DNA from 3 places in the Streptomyces griseoaurantiacus genome. Region 3 is predicted to be linked to each of the others. Evidence: predicted binding sites of a transcription regulator. Region 3 holds the regulator's gene; each other region holds the start of a gene.
What was found. Region 3 encodes HrcA, which represses chaperone genes, less so after heat shock. Its sites were predicted from a motif close to TTNGCACTCNGNNNNNCNGAGTGCNAA; they were not measured.
Positions count from the first base shown of each region.

Region 1: the regulator HrcA is predicted to act here: its motif matches at 1,305-1,331, upstream of groES (co-chaperone GroES).
Region 2: the regulator HrcA is predicted to act here: its motif matches at 1,584-1,610, upstream of groL (chaperonin GroEL).

Region 1 is NZ_CP108326.1:4,419,557-4,423,986, forward strand. It holds gene OHB09_RS19785 (class I SAM-dependent methyltransferase) at 1-122, opposite strand, end outside; gene OHB09_RS19790 (polysaccharide deacetylase family protein) at 245-1,216, shown strand; gene groES (co-chaperone GroES) at 1,478-1,786, shown strand; gene groL (chaperonin GroEL) at 1,905-3,530, shown strand; gene OHB09_RS19805 (hypothetical protein) at 3,672-4,430, shown strand, end outside.
Region 2 is NZ_CP108326.1:3,291,522-3,295,951, reverse strand. It holds gene thrC (threonine synthase) at 1-410, shown strand, start outside; gene OHB09_RS14580 (MoaD/ThiS family protein) at 556-831, shown strand; gene OHB09_RS14575 (cold-shock protein) at 1,282-1,485, shown strand; gene groL (chaperonin GroEL) at 1,768-3,393, shown strand; gene OHB09_RS14565 (NADH:flavin oxidoreductase) at 3,688-4,430, shown strand, end outside.
Region 3 is NZ_CP108326.1:2,305,520-2,309,949, reverse strand. It holds gene hemW (radical SAM family heme chaperone HemW) at 1-45, shown strand, start outside; gene OHB09_RS10360 (DUF3097 domain-containing protein) at 170-976, opposite strand; gene OHB09_RS10355 (MBL fold metallo-hydrolase) at 1,008-1,838, opposite strand; gene hrcA (heat-inducible transcriptional repressor HrcA) at 2,002-3,021, shown strand; gene dnaJ (molecular chaperone DnaJ) at 3,023-4,159, shown strand; gene OHB09_RS10340 (nitronate monooxygenase) at 4,262-4,430, shown strand, end outside.

The DNA of each region.
Region 1 (4,430 bases), 2.1 Mb from region 3:
GGGTGCGTGCGGCGCAGCCGGGTGGCGACGGCCAGCTCCCGCGCCGGGTCGGTGCCGCGCACCTCGTCGAGGAGGGCGCGGCCCTCCGTGGTGAGCAGGGCGGCGAAGGAGGCGTCGTTCACCTGGCCATTGTGGTCCAGTGTCGGCCAGTCGGTGGACGATGACCGGCCGGTCGGTGGACGGTGACCGGCGGGTCGCGGTGTCGGGCGGGAGCGGGGGCGGGTGACTGCGAGGATCCGGCGCCATGCGACTCGTACGACAAAACGATGAATATCGCGCAAGGGGTGTGAAAGCCGCGCGAGGGGCGTGCGGGGCCGCGCCGGCGGCGGTGCGTGGAGCTCTCGCGCTGCTCGCGGCGGCCGCACTGGCCTCCGGATGCTCCGCCGCACCCCCGTCCTCCGGCACACCCGGCGCACAGGACGCACAGGGCGGCACCCGGGAACTCGAGGCGCCCCCGGCGCGCGCTCTGGACTCCTACGCCTCCAGGCTGCGCGCCGCGCACCACGCGCGAGTCGCCGCGGCGAAGCGCTGGGGCCTGAAGGGCGTACCCCTCACGGCCCCTCCGCCCCCGGCGAGGAAACCGGTCATCACCACCCGCGAGGGCTTCGAGGTCGAGGACGGCGAGGACCTGCCGCCGGTTTTCACCACCGTCCCCACCGAGGACCGGGTCGTCTTCCTCACCATCGACGACGGCGCCGAGAAGGACCCCGACTTCCTCAGGATGATGAGCGAACTGAAGGTCCCCTACACGGCGTTCCTCAGCAACTACCTGGTCAAGGACGACTACGGCTACTTCCGCCGGATGCGGGACCTGGGCGCGGGCGTGGACAACCACACCCTCCACCACCCCTACCTGCCGGGGCTGTCGTACGAGGAGCAGCGGCACGAGATCTGCGCCATGCAGGACATCATGCGCGAGCAGTTCGGCAAGCGCCCCCGGATGCTGCGCCCGCCCTACGGCAACTACAACCGGGACACCCTGGTCGCGGCGAAGTCCTGCGGCGTCAAGTACGCGCCGATCTGGAACGAGGAGGTCTACGTCGACCACTGGGAGTACCGCGAGGACGACCGCAGCCTGCACCCCGGGGACATCGTCCTCACCCACTTCCGCGGCAAGGACGAGTGGGACGGCACGATGGTCGACGACATGCGCCGCTTCCTGAACAAGGTCACGGCCGAGGGCTACGCGGTGGCCCGCCTGGAGGACTACCTGTGAGAGCGCCGGGCGCCCGGCCGAAGGACCTTTCCAGGTCGCCGCGCGCCCGGCCGGCGGCGCCCCGATTCCGACACAGCGGCACAGCGAACTGGCACTCCGCTTGACCGAGTGCTAATCGCAGTCATAGTCTCGGCTCTGGCACTCCCCACAGGAGAGTGCCAACAACGCGACGGGCAGGTCCGGCACCCGCGACGACGGATCGACCTGGTCGCCACCTCAGACAGTTAACCCCGTGAGATCTCCGAAGGGGGAGGTCGGATCGTGACGACCGCCAGCTCCAAGGTTGCCATCAAGCCGCTCGAGGACCGCATTGTGGTCCAGCCGCTGGACGCCGAGCAGACCACGGCCTCTGGCCTGGTCATCCCGGACACCGCCAAGGAGAAGCCCCAGGAGGGCGTCGTCCTGGCCGTGGGCCCGGGCCGCTTCGAGGACGGCAACCGCCTTCCGCTCGACGTCAAGGTCGGCGACGTCGTGCTCTACAGCAAGTACGGCGGCACCGAGGTGAAGTACAACAACGAGGAGTACCTCGTCCTCTCGGCCCGCGACGTGCTCGCGATCATCGAGAAGTAATTCACCTCAGCACTCGTGCTGTGAGCTGCGCCCCTGGCCCCCCGCGACCTACCAGTAGCCGGGCGTCCGGGGCGCAGTGCCTTTTTCACCCAGATTTCGAAAGAGGGCTCACGCTCCCATGGCGAAGATCCTGAAGTTCGACGAGGACGCCCGTCGCGCCCTCGAGCGCGGCGTCAACAAGCTTGCCGACACGGTGAAGGTGACGATCGGCCCCAAGGGCCGCAACGTCGTCATCGACAAGAAGTTCGGCGCTCCCACCATCACCAACGACGGTGTCACCATCGCCCGCGAGGTCGAGGTCGAGGACCCGTACGAGAACCTCGGTGCCCAGCTCGTGAAGGAGGTGGCGACCAAGACCAACGACATCGCGGGTGACGGTACGACCACCGCCACCGTGCTGGCCCAGGCGCTGGTCCGCGAGGGCCTGCGCAACGTCGCCGCCGGTGCCTCCCCGGCCGCCCTCAAGAAGGGCATCGACGCCGCCGTCAAGGCCGTCTCCGAGGAGCTGCTCGCCACCGCGCGGCCGATCGACGAGAAGTCCGACATCGCCGCGGTCGCCGGACTGTCCGCCCAGGACAGCCAGGTCGGCGAGCTCATCGCCGAGGCGATGGACAAGGTCGGCAAGGACGGTGTCATCACCGTCGAGGAGTCCAACACCTTCGGTCTGGAGCTGGACTTCACCGAGGGCATGGCCTTCGACAAGGGCTACCTGTCGCCGTACTTCGTGACGGACCAGGAGCGCATGGAGGCCGTCCTCGAGGACCCGTACATCCTCATCCACCAGGGCAAGATCTCCTCCATCGCGGACATGCTGCCGCTGCTCGAGAAGATCATCCAGACCAACTCCTCGAAGCCGCTGCTGATCATCGCCGAGGACGTCGAGGGCGAGGCCCTGTCGACGCTGGTCGTCAACAAGATCCGCGGCACCTTCAACGCCGTCGCGGTGAAGGCCCCCGGCTTCGGCGACCGCCGCAAGGCGATGCTCGGCGACATGGCCACCCTCACCGGTGCCACCGTCATCGCCGAGGAGGTCGGCCTCAAGCTCGACCAGGTCGGCCTGGAGGTACTGGGCACCGCCCGGCGCGTCACGGTCACCAAGGACGACACCACCCTCGTCGACGGCGGCGGCAACAGCGCCGACGTCCAGGGCCGCGTCGCCCAGATCAAGGCCGAGATCGAGACCACGGACTCCGACTGGGACCGCGAGAAGCTCCAGGAGCGCCTCGCGAAGCTGGCCGGCGGCGTGTGCGTGATCAAGGTCGGCGCCGCCACCGAGGTGGAGCTCAAGGAGAAGAAGCACCGTCTGGAGGACGCCATCTCCGCGACCCGCGCCGCGGTCGAGGAGGGCATCGTCTCCGGTGGTGGCTCCGCGCTCGTCCACGCGGTCAAGGTCCTCGAGGGCAACCTCGGCAAGGAGGGCGACGAGGCCACCGGTGTCGCCGTCGTCCGCCGCGCCGCCGTCGAGCCGCTGCGCTGGATCGCCGAGAACGCCGGCCTCGAGGGCTACGTCATCACCGCCAAGGTGGCCGAGCTCGACAAGGGTCAGGGCTTCAACGCCGCGACCGGCGAGTACGGCGACCTGGTCAAGGCCGGCGTCATCGACCCGGTCAAGGTCACCCGCTCCGCCCTGGAGAACGCCGCCTCCATCGCCTCCCTCCTCCTGACGACCGAGACCCTCGTCGTCGAGAAGAAGGAAGAGGAAGAGCCGGCCGCCGCGGGCCACAGCCACGGCCACTCCCACTGAGCACGGCCCGCTGAACGACGCACAGGCCCCGCGCCCCGGAAAGGGGGCGCGGGGCCTTGTCGTGCCCGGGGCGCGACAAGGCCCGCTGTCAGTGCCGTACGCCATGCTGCGGGGCAGACGACGCCAAGCGGGAGGGGCATCATGCGCACACCGGTGAGCGGTGAGGTTCACGTCACCTACTGGCAGCTCTACGTCGAGAGCGGTCCGGGAGGCGCCGTCCCGGGCGTCGCCGACGCGTTCGCGGGCCAGACGGTGGGCCTCTGCGGGGCGGCCGTGCCCGGTGCCCTCCACCTGACCACAGGTTTGCACTCGGGCCGTGTCGGCTTCACCGTCGAAATCCACGACGAGCCTCCCGCCCTGGACCCGGTCTGGGAAGACGTCGTGGAGGTCTCGTTCCGCCCGGTCTCCGGTCGCACCCATCTCGAGCAGTGGGCGGGCACGGCTTCATGGCCACTGGACCTGGCCATGACGGACCACCGGGTGCGTTACTGCGCCCGGGGGATGGACGCCGGACGCGACCTGGACACCAGGTCTGACGAGGACCCGCAGGTGGACAGCTACCTCCTGCAGTTCTGGCCGGCCCCGCCCGCTCCGGACCGCGTGATCCGTCAAACCTCCCGCAGTGCCGCGCGCGACCACGAGTACGCGCGTCGGCTCCCCCCGCCCCCCACCCCCGAGGAACGCGCCGAGGCCGAACGCCTGGCCCGCGAGGCGGAGGAACGGGCGGCCGAGGAGCGGCGGTTGCACCGGGAGGCGTGGCAGTGGGGCGGTCGGCTGCCGAGCGAGGAACTGCGCGCGCTGGGCGTCCACACCTGGAGCCTGCTCCGTTTCGACCCCGACCTGGTGCACACGCTGGGCGCCGCCACCGCCGGGACCCGGCGCGGAGTGGCACTGCTCGCC
Region 2 (4,430 bases), 990 kb from region 3:
GCTGCTCGCCGGTGTCGACCGCGTTCAAGGCGGGCCACGACGTCGTGCGGCCGCAGAAGCCGGACACGATCGCCAAGTCCCTCGCGATCGGCAACCCGGCCGACGGCCCCTACGTCCTGGACATCGCGCGCCGCACGGGCGGCGTCGTGGAGGACGTGAACGACGAGCAGATCGTCGACGCGATCAAGCTGCTCGCCCGGACCGAGGGCATCTTCGCGGAGACCGCGGGCGGGGTGACGGTGGGCGTCACCCGCAAGCTCATCGAGGCCGGGGTGCTCGACCCCTCGCTGACGACCGTCGTCCTGAACACCGGTGACGGCCTCAAGACGCTGGACGCGGTGGCGGGCACCGGGCTGACCGCGACGATCCGGCCGTCCCTGGACTCCTTCCGGGAGGCGGGGCTCGCGTAGCCCGGCCTCCTTCCGGGAGGCGGCTCGGGCAGCCGGTCCCGGGCGGCCCCGCCCGGCCCCGGCACCTCCCGCCCCCGCTTCTCCCGCGCACGCGCCCCTACCGAGCACCTGAGCACCTCGCACCCGACCGGAGGTCATCACCCCCATGAGCGTCACCGTTCGCATCCCCACCATCCTGCGCACCTACACCGGCGGCAAGGCCGAGGTCAGCGCCGAGGGCACGACCCTCGGCGAGGTCATCGCGGACCTGGAGAAGAACCACACCGGGATCGCCGCCCGGGTCCTGGACGACCAGGGCAAGCTGCGCCGCTTCGTCAACGTGTACGTCAACGACGACGACGTCCGCTTCGAGCAGGGGCTCGACACGGCGACGCCCGAGGGTGCCGGCGTCTCGATCATTCCCGCGGTCGCCGGCGGCTGAGTCCGGCACCGGACGGCTTCCGCTTACCTTCGGTAATGCCGATCACCGCGCGTATATCGAATTGCCCCCTCCGTGAGAGAAGCGGAGGGGGCAATTCTGCAGGGTTGAACGCGGTACAGTTGGGGAACGCGCCCCGGATTTCTGAGACCGGGCGAAGGCGATCATGCCGCGCTTCCGACAAGAAGTAGCCAAAGTGCGCAGGGCTTTTGTGACTAATGCGCCTTTTGTGCGGCCCGACTTGCCCTGAATTCGAGCGAATTCTCCGTACATTCCCGACCGGTCGTGCCCAGATTTCTCGTCCGATTGACCTGTTGCAGACGGCAGTTGGACAGATACATTCAGCCGCGGTCGACGCGTTCCGGCGCACGCCCCCAACCGTTGGGGGGTGAGGTCTGACCCGGATTCGCGAAGTGCGGATCCGTGCAAGGGCCAGTAATAGGGGAGTTAGGCATGGCTCAGGGCACCGTCAAGTGGTTCAACGCGGAGAAGGGGTACGGCTTCATCGCGGTCGACGGTGGTGCGGATGTGTTCGTCCACTACAGCGCGATCCAGATGGACGGTTACCGCACTCTGGAAGAGGGCCAGCGGGTCGAGTTCGAGATCTCGCAGGGTCAGAAGGGGCCGCAGGCGGACATGGTCCGCGTTGCCGGCTGACGCGCGCGCCGACTGAAAGTTCGACGTGAACGAAGGGCTCGTGGGCACCGTCGGGTGCCCGCGGGCCCTTCGGTCTGTCCGGGTTCGGCGGGATGGCGCTTGCACTCTCGGGGGGTGAGTGCTAATCATTGGCGTTAGCACTCACAAGGTGAGAGTGACAACGAAGGACCGGGTCGGTGAGGCCCTGGCGAGGTGGGGCAAGGAACCACCAGCCGGTGCCGTCCGTCGCGGGCGCGGGCGCGGTCCGGAGCAATCCACCCCAGTCCGGGAGGACCACTTCACATGGCCAAGATCATCGCGTTCGACGAGGAGGCGCGGCGCGGCCTCGAGCGCGGCATGAACCAGCTCGCGGACGCCGTGAAGGTGACGCTCGGCCCCAAGGGCCGCAACGTCGTCCTCGAGAAGAAGTGGGGCGCCCCCACGATCACCAACGACGGTGTCTCCATCGCCAAGGAGATCGAGCTCGAGGACCCGTACGAGAAGATCGGCGCCGAGCTGGTCAAGGAAGTCGCCAAGAAGACGGACGACGTCGCCGGTGACGGTACGACCACCGCGACCGTCCTCGCCCAGGCGCTGGTCCGCGAGGGCCTGCGCAACGTGGCGGCCGGCGCGAACCCGATGGCGCTGAAGCGCGGTATCGAGAAGGCCGTCGAGGCCGTCTCCGCCGCCCTGCTCGACCAGGCCAAGGAGGTCGAGACCAAGGAGCAGATCGCCTCCACGGCCTCCATCTCCGCCGCCGACACCCAGATCGGCGAGCTCATCGCCGAGGCGATGGACAAGGTCGGCAAGGAAGGCGTCATCACCGTCGAGGAGTCGCAGACCTTCGGGCTCGAGCTCGAGCTCACCGAGGGCATGCGCTTCGACAAGGGCTACATCTCGGCGTACTTCGCGACCGACATGGAGCGTATGGAGGCCTCGCTCGAGGACCCCTACATCCTCATCGCCAACTCCAAGATCTCCGCGGTCAAGGACCTGCTCCCGCTCCTGGAGAAGGTCATGCAGTCGGGCAAGCCGCTGCTGATCATCGCCGAGGACGTCGAGGGCGAGGCCCTGTCGACCCTGGTCGTCAACAAGATCCGCGGCACCTTCAAGTCCGTCGCCGTCAAGGCCCCGGGCTTCGGTGACCGCCGCAAGGCCATGCTCGGCGACATCGCCATCCTCACGGGCGGCGAGGTCATCTCCGAGGAGGTCGGCCTCAAGCTGGAGAACGCCGGTCTGGAGCTCCTGGGCCGCGCCCGCAAGGTCGTCATCACCAAGGACGAGACCACCATCGTCGACGGCGCCGGCTCCGCCGACCAGGTCGCCGGCCGGGTCAACCAGATCCGTGCCGAGATCGAGAACAGCGACTCCGACTACGACCGCGAGAAGCTGCAGGAGCGCCTGGCGAAGCTCGCCGGCGGTGTCGCGGTCATCAAGGCCGGTGCCGCCACCGAGGTGGAGCTCAAGGAGCGCAAGCACCGCATCGAGGACGCCGTTCGCAACGCGAAGGCGGCCGTCGAGGAGGGCATCGTCGCCGGTGGTGGCGTGGCCCTGCTCCAGGCCTCCCAGGTGTTCGAGAAGCTGGAGCTCGAGGGCGACGAGGCCACCGGTGCCGCCGCCGTCAAGCTGGCGCTCGAGGCCCCGCTGAAGCAGATCGCCGTCAACGCCGGCCTCGAGGGCGGCGTCGTGGTGGAGAAGGTGCGCAACCTGACCCCGGGCCACGGCCTGAACGCCGCGACCGGCGAGTACGTCGACCTGGTCAAGGAAGGCATCATCGACCCGGCGAAGGTGACCCGTTCCGCGCTGCAGAACGCCGCCTCCATCGCCGCGCTGTTCCTGACCACCGAGGCCGTCATCGCCGACAAGCCGGAGAAGGCCGCCCCGGCGGGCGCTCCGGGCGGCATGCCGGGCGGTGACATGGACTTCTGATCCTCCCCGGGCCCGGCCTCCCGCCGGGCCCACCGAGGATCGGACGCGAGTCCGTGACGCGCCGGCGCACGCCGACGCACGAGTGCGACAGAGGGCGGCACTCCCCGTACGGGGGGTGCCGCCCTTCGGCGTGCCCGGCACGCGGGGAGTCACCGCTCACAGCCTTCGGGAGGCGGGGGTCACATTCCCGGGGCGGACGGGAATGCGATCGCTGTACAGGGCATTGATCTGGGGGACGCGTTGCATGCGCGTGCACATACTGACCGGTTGTTCCCACGCCCCCCTGGAGCCCGTATGACCGCCCCCGCCGACCTCCCCACCGGTGCGGACGCCCCCGCCTCCCGTGCCGCGAGCATCCTCTCCCGGCCCGTCGCGCTGAACGGCCTGACCGTCCCCAACCGCATCGCGATGGCGCCGATGACCCGCATGTTCTCCCCGGGCGGCGTCCCCGGCGAGGACGTGCTCTCGTACTACGCGCGCCGGGCCGCCGCGGGCGTCGGGCTGATCGTGACCGAGGGCACCTACGTCGGCCACGCCTCGGCCGGACTCAGCGACCGCGTCCCCCGGTTCCACGGCGAGGAGCAGCTCGCGGGCTGGGCGAAGGTCGCCGAGGCGGTGCACGCGGCGGGCGGCACGATCGTGCCGCAGCTCTGGCACGTCGGCATGGTCCGCGAGCAGGGCCGGCCGCCCTTCCCCGAGGCCCCCGCCGTCGGCCCCTCCGGTCTGCGCGTCGGCGAGGAGGAGGCCACCGGCCGGGCGATGACCCGGCAGGACCTGGACGACGTCATCGGCGCCTTCGCCGAGGCGGCCGCCGCCGCGGAGCGCATCGGCTTCGACGGTGTCGAGCTGCACGGCGCGCACGGCTACCTCATCGACCAGTTCCTGTGGGCGGGCACCAACCGCCGCACCGACGCCTACGGCGGCGACGCGGTGGCCCGCGCGAGGTTCGCGGTGGAGATCGTCGAGGCGGTACGGGCACGGGTCTCGCCCGAGTTCCCGGTGATCTTCCGCTTCTCGCAGTGGAAGGGCGACAGGTA
Region 3 (4,430 bases):
GGGCGGCTGCTGGCGGACGCGGTGGTGCGGGACCTGGTGGACTGACAGGACCCCCGCAGCGGCGGGGAGCAGGTGCTGCTCGGCCGTGTGGACGAGCTGATCGACGGACCACCTCCGCATCGGCGGAGAGCAGCCCGCCAGGCCCGGTGTGTCAACGACTCGACGGGAGTCAGGGCACGGTCACGTGGTCGATGAGGCGTTCGACGCACCCCAGCAGCGCCGGTTCCAGGTCCTTGTACGAGTGGACCGCGGACAGGATCCGCTGCCAGGCCGCGCCGGTGTTCTCCTCCCAGCCGAGCCGCCGGCACACCCCGGTCTTCCAGTCCTCGCCCCGCGGGACCCGCGGCCACCCGCCGATCCCCAGCGCGGCCGGCTTCACGGCCTCCCACACGTCGATGAACGGGTGCCCGACCACGAGCGCGTGCGCGCTGGTGACGGACTCCGCGATCCGGGACTCCTTGGAGCCGGGGACCAGGTGGTCGACCAGGACGCCGAGCCGGGCGTCCGGGCCCGGCGCGAACTCCTCGACCACGGCGGGCAGATCGTCGATCCCCGAGAGGTACTCGACGACGACGCCCTCCACCCGGAGGTCGTCGCCCCACACCTTCTCGACGAGTTCCGCGTCGTGCCGTCCCTCGACGTAGATCCGGCCCGCCCGGGCCACCCGCGCCCGCGCCTCCGGCACCGCGAGGGAACCCGAGGCCGTCCGCGCGGGGCGGGCCGGCGCCCGTCCGGCGGCCGGCCGCACCAGCGTCACCGGGCGCCCCTCCAGCAGGAACCCGCGCGGCTCCAGCGGGAACACGCGGTGCTTGCCGAAGCGGTCCTCCAGGGTCACCGTGCCGGCCTCGCAGCGGATCACCGCCCCGCAGAAGCCGGTGGCCGGCTCCTCCACCACCAGTCCCGGGTCCGCCGGAACCTCCGGCACGGGCGCGGGCTTCTTCCACGGCGGGGTGAGGTCCGGAGAGTACTGGCGCATTCGACCGACGATAGGGAAAGCTCCCCGCCCGTCACGGCGACACGCCGAAGCGGCGTGCCAGCGCGTCCCGTTGGGCACGGACGAACCGCGCGTCGACGAGCGCTCCGTGGCCGGGCACGTACACCGCGTCCTCCCCGCCGAGGCCGAGCAGCCGGTCCAGCGCGGCCGGCCAGCGTGCGGGCACCGCGTCGGGTCCCGCCTGGGGCTCGCCGGACTCCTCGACGAGGTCGCCGCAGAAGACGACCCCGGGGGAGGAGGGCGTGGCGGGGACGAGCACCGCGAGGTCGTGCGCGGTGTGGCCGGGGCCCACGTCGGCCAGCAGCACCGTCGTCCCCCCGCCCAGGTCGAGGGTCCACTCGCCGGTGACGTGGTGCCGGGGCGGGACCAGGCAGCCCGCCGCCCCGGCCGCCGCCTGGGGGGCGAGGCCGTTGCGCACGGCGTCCGCGCGCAGTTCCCCGCGTCCGCGCGGCGTGTACGCCGCGTCGACGCCGACCGCGCCGAACACCTCCGCCTCCGGGAACGCCGGGGCACCGAAGACGTGGTCGAAGTGGGGGTGGGTCAGCGCGAGATGTGTCACACCCCCCGGCCCCGAGGCGCCGGCACCGGTACCTGCTCCGGCGTGCGCGGCCTCGCCGGCGGGGCCGGCGTGCCCGCCCAGCAGCCGTGCCACGTCCGCGCGCAGCCGGGCGCCCTCGGCGAGGCTCGCCCCGGCATCCACCAGCAGTGCCGCCTCCCCGCCCACGACGAGCCCGGCCGTGCAGTCCCAGCGGGGCAGCCGGCACCGCCCGACCCGGGCCGTCACCCCCTCCCAGGCCACTCCGCCCCCGTCGCCCCCGTCACCGTCCCGCCACCGCACGCTCATACCGGGACGCTAGTCCTCAGGACGGTCCCCGGGCACGGCCTCGCAGGCCCCGCCCTTGCCCGCGCCGTACCCCCCGGCCGTACACTGGACCGGGGATGCTGGCACTCGCACACCTGGAGTGCCAGACGAAGTCGCCAAGGGGACGGCCTTCTGGAGGTGCGCGGTGCTCAGTGAACGCAGGCTCGAGGTGCTGCGCGCCATCGTCCAGGACTACGTGGGCACCGAGGAGCCGGTGGGTTCCAAGGCGCTCACCGAGCGGCACAACCTCGGCGTCTCCCCGGCCACCGTGCGCAACGACATGGCGGCCCTCGAGGACGAGGGCTTCATCGCGCAGCCGCACACCAGCGCCGGGCGCATCCCCACGGACAAGGGCTACCGCCTCTTCGTCGACAAGCTGGCCGGCGTCAAGCCGATGACGGCCCCCGAGCGGCGGGCGATCCAGAACTTCCTCGACGGCGCCGTCGACCTCGACGACGTCGTCGCCCGCACGGTGCGGCTGCTCGCGCAGCTCACCCGGCAGGTCGCGGTCGTGCAGTACCCCTCGCTGACCCGTTCGACCGTGCGGCACGTGGAACTGCTCGCGCTCGCCCCCGCGCGGGTGATGCTGGTGCTGATCACGGACACCGGACGGGTGGAGCAGCGGGTGATCGACTGCCCGGTGCCGTTCGGCGAGGCGTCCCTCGCGGACCTGCGGGCGCGGCTGAACAGCCGGGTCGCGGGACGCCGCTTCGCGGACGTGCCCCAGCTCGTGCAGGACCTTCCGGAGGCGTTCGAGGAACCGGAGGACCGCGCGACGGTCGCCACGGTGCTCTCGACGCTGCTGGAGACCCTGGTCGAGGAGACCGAGGAGCGGCTGATGATCGGCGGCACCGCCAATCTGACCCGCTTCGGACATGACTTCCCTCTCACCATCCGGCCCGTCCTGGAGGCGCTGGAGGAGCAGGTCGTGCTCCTCAAGTTGCTGGGCGAGGCGAAGGATTCGGCCATGACCGTGCGTATCGGTCACGAGATCGCCCACGAGGGACTCAACTCCACGTCCGTCGTCTCCGTCGGCTACGGTTCGGGCGGCGAGGCAGTAGCCAAACTCGGCGTGGTCGGACCGACCCGCATGGATTACCCGGGAACGATGGGAGCGGTACGAGCGGTGGCACGGTACGTCGGACAGATCCTGGCGGAGTCCTGAGGTGGCCACGGACTACTACGCCGTGCTCGGCGTGCGCCGCGACGCGTCGCAGGATGAGATCAAGAAGGCCTTCCGGCGGCTCGCCCGCGAGCTGCATCCGGACGTCAACCCCGATCCGAAGACGCAGGAGCGCTTCAAGGAGATCAACGCCGCCTACGAGGTGTTGTCGGACCCGCAGAAGAAGCAGGTCTACGACCTCGGCGGCGACCCCCTGTCGCAGAGCGGCGGAGGCGGTGCGGGCGGCTTCGGAGCCGGTGGCTTCGGCAACTTCTCCGACATCATGGACGCGTTCTTCGGCACGGCCTCGCAGCGCGGACCGCGCTCGCGGACCCGCCGCGGCCAGGACGCCATGATCCGGATCGACGTCGAGCTCGACGAGGCGGCCTTCGGCACCACGAAGGACATCCAGGTCGACACGGCGATCGTCTGCACGACCTGCAGCGGCGAGGGCGCCGCGCCCGGCACCACCGCGCAGACCTGCGACATGTGCCGCGGCCGCGGCGAGGTCTCGCAGGTCACCCGGTCCTTCCTGGGCCAGGTCATGACCTCCCGGCCCTGCCCCCAGTGCCAGGGCTTCGGCACGGTCGTGCCCACCCCGTGCCCCGAGTGCGCGGGCGACGGCCGGATCCGCTCCCGCCGGACGCTGACGGTGAAGATCCCCGCCGGTGTCGACAACGGCACGCGCATCCAGCTCGCCGGGGAGGGCGAGGTCGGCCCCGGCGGCGGCCCCGCAGGCGACCTCTACGTGGAGATCCACGAGACCGCGCACTCGATGTTCCAGCGGCGCGGCGACGACCTGCACTGCACGGTCACCATCCCGATGACGGCGGCGACGCTGGGCACCAAGGTGCCACTGGAGACGCTGGACGGCCTGGAGGAGGTCGACATCCGGCCCGGCACCCAGTCCGGGCAGTCGATCCCGCTGCACGGGCGCGGTGTCACGCACCTGCGGGGCGGCGGCCGCGGCGACCTCGTGGTGCACGTCGAGGTGCAGACCCCCGTCAAGCTCGACCCCGAGCAGGAGCGGCTGGTGCGGGAGCTGGCGAAGCTGCGCGGCGAGGAGCGGCCCACGGGGCAGTTCCAGCCGGGCCAGCAGGGCCTGTTCTCCCGGCTCAAGGACGCGTTCAACGGCCGCTGAGCCGGCCGGTTCCCCTCTCGCCCCCGGGTGCGCCCGGGGGCGGGGAAAACCCAGCGGAACCGTCGATTCGGACTCTTCGGGGGGACGTGGCACCATGCGGGCATGTCCTCGCTGACCGATCTGTTCCCGCACCCGATCGTGCAGGCCCCCATGGCCGGGGGCGTGTCGGTGCCGCGGCTGGCCGCCGCCGTCAGCGATGCCGGCGGCCTGGGTTTCCTCGCCGCCGGATACAAGACCGCCGACGGCCTGTACCAGGAGATCAAGCAGATCC